One region of the Exiguobacterium sp. SH0S2 genome, then DNA from elsewhere that is predicted to be linked to it. Evidence: a T-box and tRNA genes for the amino acid it is inferred to sense, from the RefSeq annotation. Region 1 holds a T-box; the other holds one or more tRNA genes.
What was found. The T-box of region 1 lies ahead of argS (arginine--tRNA ligase). A T-box ahead of a tRNA ligase gene usually reads a tRNA of that ligase, here a tRNA-Arg.
Positions count from the first base shown of each region.

Region 2: it encodes a tRNA-Arg, which carries the amino acid that the T-box ahead of argS (arginine--tRNA ligase) is inferred to sense. The anticodon was not compared.

Region 1 is NZ_SJVB01000004.1:284,548-287,518, forward strand. It holds gene EVJ21_RS11970 (GGDEF domain-containing protein) at 1-531, opposite strand, end outside; T-box leader at 688-899, shown strand; gene argS (arginine--tRNA ligase) at 953-2,635, shown strand; gene EVJ21_RS11980 (cytidine deaminase) at 2,813-2,971, opposite strand, start outside.
Region 2 is NZ_SJVB01000002.1:38,231-41,201, forward strand. It holds gene EVJ21_RS05000 (RNA polymerase factor sigma-54) at 1-700, opposite strand, end outside; tRNA gene EVJ21_RS05005 (tRNA-Arg) at 825-897, shown strand; gene clpP (ATP-dependent Clp endopeptidase proteolytic subunit ClpP) at 1,012-1,626, shown strand; gene EVJ21_RS05015 (MerR family transcriptional regulator) at 1,667-2,362, opposite strand; gene EVJ21_RS05020 (hypothetical protein) at 2,420-2,860, opposite strand; gene EVJ21_RS05025 (DUF2179 domain-containing protein) at 2,921-2,971, opposite strand, start outside.

The sequences.
Region 1 (2,971 bases):
GACCGGGATATCGACGCGGAACCACCAGCCGACCTGATACTTCTGGACGACCGTGTTCAAAATGATGGCAATGATCAGACCGACGAGCGGAACGAACGAATCCTGCGAATAGAAGCCAAGACCAGTTTCACCTCCGAGGGCCAAGTAAACACTTGCCGGGATGGCGATTTCTAAAAATGACGTGATCGCGTTCCAAGGATAAGTGAACCGAAAGCGGCGGAGCGCGACGCGCGGTTTTAGGTTGGCGAACTGAAAGACGAGAAGTCCGATTTGGTTGACGAGGAGCGCCGTCTCAAAATCAAAGAATAAAAAGATGATGAGGACGATGCTTTCTGAAAACGTGAAATAAATGCCTTTTCGTTCAATCGAGTCCATTTGGAAAATGACGACGAGCAGCGCGATCAAGATGAACGGAAGCGGCTCGATCGCCGGAATATCAAGAACACCGGTTGTAAACAAGGTGATGGTCAGTAAAACGATCAAACTCCAAATGCTCCAACCGAGGACGGACATTTTGCGAAAATGATTCATAGTTCCCTCCTGTGTGGGAAAAGTCTTCTCATATGTATGGTAGGAGATTCGGCACGGTTGCGCCCAAGTCCTGCCTATTCATCATAATGGCTGAATTCTAGCATTGAGTCTACATCAAATATCCTCTATAATGAAGTTGCTTTTCAACCACATAGACGAAAGTCGATGAAAAAGAGAGTAACGATCGTTTAGTCAACAAAGCGACCTAGGGATTGGTGAGAGCCTAGGCTGACAAACATCGCGAAACGCACTTTTGAGATGCTATCCGAAGCGAGTAGGCGTAGCCGGGGGCCCCCCGTTATCACCGTTAAAGTGGTCTGTGTAAAGCAGGCAAGAAGAGTGGTACCGCGGGCCAACCCGTCTCTTTGCATCTGTGCAAAGGGCGTTTTTTTTATGACTAGATTTGAAGGAGGAAATTTACATGAGTTATGAACGCAAGTATGCGGAGGCTCTGTCACGTGTCATCGGTGACGAACTCACGCTCGACCAGATTGAGGCATTGATTGAAAAACCAAAACATGAGGCGCACGGGGATCTCGCGTTCCCATGCTTCCAACTCGCCAAGGCGTACCGGAAAGCGCCGGTCATGATTGCGACTGACATCGCCGGTGAATTGAACGACGAACTGTTCACAAAAGTTGAAGCGGCCGGTCCATATGTGAACGTCTTCTTGAGCCGTGACGTCGTCTCGCAGGAAATCATTAACACGGTTCTCGACGAGCAAGCGGATTACGCGACGCATGCGACACGCAACGAGACGATTGTCACGGACTTCTCGTCACCTAACATCGCCAAACCGTTCTCGATGGGACACTTGCGCTCGACGGTCATCGGTAACGCCATCAACCAGATCGCTCGCAAAAACGGCTACAACGTCGTCGGTGTCAACCACCTCGGCGACTGGGGTACACAATTCGGGAAACTCATGGTCGCTTATAAGAAGTGGGGCGATGAGGAAGCGGTCCGGGCAAATCCGATCGCTGAGCTCTTAAAGCTATACGTTCACTTCCATGAAGAAGTGAAAACTCAGCCTGAGCTTGAAGACGAGGGCCGTGCTTGGTTCAAAAAGCTCGAGGACGGTAACGTTGAAGCGACCGAACTGTGGACGTGGTTCCGTGACGAGTCGCTCAAAGAGTTCCAAAAAGTATACGATCTCCTCGGTGTCGAGTTTGACAGCTTCCACGGTGAAGCGTTCTACAACGACAAGATGGACCGGATCGTCGCCATGCTCGAAGAGAAGAACCTGCTCGTCGAGAGTGAAGGGGCGATGGTCGTCTCGCTTGAAGACGAGAACTTGCCACCTTGCCTGATCACAAAGAAAGACGGCGCGACGCTTTACGCGACACGTGATTTGGCTGCGGCCGTCTATCGTCATGAGACGTACAAATTCGTCCAAGCGAACTACGTCGTCGGTGGCGAGCAGGCGCTCCACTTCAAACAGTTGTTCTCGGTACTCCGCAAGCTCGGTTACGACTTCGTCGACGGCATGCACCACGTACCGTTCGGCTTGATCTTGCAAGAAGGGAAGAAGATGTCGACACGTAAAGGCCGCATCGTCCTACTTGAAGAAGTATTGAAAGAAGCGATCGAGAAAGCGCAAGCGAACATCGAACAGAAGAACCCTGAGCTTCCAAACGCAGAGAACGTGGCTCGTATGGTCGGCGTCGGCGCCGTCATCTTCCACGATTTGAAGAATGAGCGCATCAACAACATCGAGTTCGACCTTGACAGCATGCTCAAGTTCGAAGGGGAGACGGGACCTTACGTGCAGTACACGAACGCACGGGCGAACTCGCTCCTCCGTAAAGGCAACTACGACGGTTCGACGTTCGCAGGTGCGAACGACGACCACACGTGGGGCGTCGTGACGATGCTCAACGCGTTCCCACACGTCATCACGCGTGCTCATGAGCGCCGTGAGCCGTCGATCATCAGCCGTTATGTCCTCGACTTGGCGCAATCGTTCAACAAGTATTATGGCCACGTCCGTGTGCTTGAAGAAGATGCGGGCAAACAATCGCGTCTCGCGCTCGTCAAAGCCGTGACGATCGTCTTGACGGAAGGACTCCGTTTAATCGGTGTCCAAGCTCCAGAAGAAATGTAAATAAAAACATTCCGAACGCTGAAGTGACCCCTGAAAGTTAGACACGGTTATTTCATTTAGGCTGCGTGAACGAACTGGGTCCGGTACTACACCGGGCTCAGTTTTAATTTTGCCTTGATTCATCTTGCATTGTAATCATCTATATAAACGTGAAAAAGGGATGAATTCATCCCTTTTTCACAATCTTTTTTCGATTTCCATTCCAATCTCAAGGTATGCTTTTGTCCAATGGAAAGGCTGGATTTCTTCTAATTTTTTGTAGATTAATTCGTTCTTGTCTGAAGTTATTGCCGCCTTTACTTGTGAACCCCAGTAATAAAGTCTTTCTTGGCAGAC
Region 2 (2,971 bases), on a different contig from region 1:
GCCACCACTTCGCCTCCCGGTCCGAACCGACGTCTAAGGCAATCATCGGGCTGAACCACGTCGTGATGAGTTCCCCGTCTTGAACGACGACCTCGAGTTCGGGCAGAATATGCTCGGTTTCTTCATATAATATCGGTATCCTCGGGAGCGTGGCGACGATTCGGCTGATTCGCTCGTATTCTTCGGTCGTCATCCCGAGCTTGTCCGCTATATGCTCGACCTTTGCGTCAAACGCCTCGAACACGTCGAGCACGTGTGGATCGTCATGCTCGATCGCGTGACGGTATTGGCAGTCATGTTCTGAAGTCGCACCGATCCCGGTCGGCTCTAAAAATAACAGTGCGCGCCGGGCCAAATCGACGTCCGCCATCTCGACACCGAATCGCTTCGCGAGGACGGCATCGGTCTCCGGCAGTAGCCCGCGATGGTCGAGCGTCATGACGAGTTGCTTTTGAAGCTGCTTTTGGGCCTCGGTCCCGCTTCCTTCGTCAATCTGTTCAAATAGCCGTGCTTCAAAACCGCCCGCCGCGTCCGCAATCCATTCGACCGTACCGCCCGTTGTGACGTGCGTGTTTCGTTTAGCCAACCGGGCGAGCTGCCACTCGAGCGCGACCCGGTCCGCCTCAAGAACCGGCAGACGCCGGACCATGTCTTGTGTCAGCTGAAGCTTCTGAAGTTGACGCTGTTCTTGCCGTTGCATCGGTCACACCCCTCTCACTTCTAATTGTAACGAATGGTCGCCAAACGCGCTCACAAAAAAAGACGTGATAACAGGATTGCTTTTTCAAAAAAACAATTGTATAATAAATCGTGTCAGAGAACATGCACCCGTAGCTCAGGGGATAGAGCACTGGTTTCCGGTGCCAGGTGTCGGGAGTTCAAATCTCTCCGGGTGTATCAAATCAAGAGGTCAGGCAGATGCCTGGCCTCTTTTGTCGTTTATAATTGGCCGAACGGTGGAATATGTGAGAAACAAAGACTATCGTTTGACCAACATTGACTATAGCGGTTATGATAGGTTTACACGATACATACAAGGAGGCAAAATCAATGTTAATTCCAACAGTTATCGAACAAACAGGTCGCGGGGAACGCGCGTACGACATTTACTCACGCTTGCTTAAAGACCGGATCATCCTTCTCGGAAGCGCGATCGACGACAACGTCGCCAACTCGATTGTCGCCCAGCTTCTTTTCCTTGCAGCTGAGGACCCAGATAAGGACATCTCACTCTACATCAACAGCCCGGGTGGCTCGATCACTTCCGGAATGGCGATCTACGACACGATGAACTTCATCAAGCCGAACGTATCGACAATCTGTATCGGAATGGCCGCATCGATGGGTGCCTTCTTGCTCCAAGCCGGTGAAAAAGGTAAACGCTTCGCGCTTCCAAACGCGGAGATCATGATTCACCAACCGCTCGGCGGAACACAAGGTCAAGCGTCGGACATTAAAATCCACGCCGAACGGATCATCAAGATGCGTGAGAAGTTGAACCAAATCATGTCCGACAACACAGGACAGCCGCTTGAAGTCATCGAGCGCGACACAGAGCGCGACTACTTCATGTCAGCTGATGAGGCGAGCAACTACGGTCTCATCGATAAAGTCATGACACGTTAAACCACAGGCGCCTTTCCCAGCTTCGGGAAAGGCGCTTTTTTTATTGGGTCGGTAACCAAATCTCAATCAAATCATCGGCCCCATCTTGCCCATGGATATAGCGCTCAAAATCGACTGCATCACGCAACGTCACATCCGGCAAAGCCAAAAGTTGATCGTACGTCGATGGAATGGCCTGGATCCCCCCTTCGACCGTTGCGACCAGGTAACGTCCTGCCGACAATTCGACTTGTCGGGCACCCTTCCCATGTACGGGTTCGGTCATGCCGGCCAGATAAGCTTCTTCTTTAGGCAAACAGACACCGTACGATTCGTTTGTCGTCAGCTCTGGATTTAGTTTTTCCCATACGACCGAGATTGCTGTGAGTTCGGATACGTACCCGTTCACAACTTTAGGTTGCTCCCACGTCTCATAGCGAACATTCATTTGATTCCCTCCTGTTTGCATCCATTCGATTTGTTGCTCGATTTGTCGCAACGCCTCGATTTCACGTTGGACTTCATCAAGCCTGCCTTCAAGTAACTCGCTCACACTTCCTGCGGTCTGAATCTGTTCGAGCGAAATGCCTATTTGCCGCAATAACTTGATTTCGTTCAAGCGTCTTATTTCTTCTATTCCGTATAACCGATACTGATTGTCTAAACGAGTCGGCTGGACGAGCCCTTTCGCTTCATACCACTTTATCGCTTTAATTGACAACCCCGTTAGATGGACAACTTTTCCGATTTGAATCATTGGCGTTCCCCCTTCTCGTTTATGTTAAAGCCGTCCGTAACGGACAGGTCAACTCTTTTATTCCTCGACCTTGACGCCGAACACGTAACGGCTGTCGCCTTGTGCCCAGTCCCCGCCCGTCTCGAACAAATAGACGCCCGGTTCATCGGGAACGACTTGCTCGGACGGGACGAGTTCCCCGTCGACAATCTGATTGAATGAAAAGTTCGAAGGCTCGGCGTGGAACGTCACGTCGATTTCAGCACCTGGTTTGACCGGGACGAGCTGCAGGTCGTCCGCTCCCGGTAACCCGTGGTCTTCACATACCCCTTGTCCCTGATCGGACCAACAAAACGTCGACTGTCTCACTTCGGCGGTCACTGAACCGACCCGGACCGTCGGCAGTGGCGGGCGTAGCGACGATTCTGTTTTCCAAAAGGACATCGCGAGCAATCCTCCCCCGACTACCAATAACCCGATCACCAACACCCATCGCCCTTTTCGCTTCAACGCACTCATCTCCTTTCCCTGTCTATTCCCCACTCCACAAAAAAGGACCCACTTTCGTGAGTCTTCCGTTCATTTCGGGCGTCGTAGCCCTTTCAACATATATCCACCTTTGAAATCGAC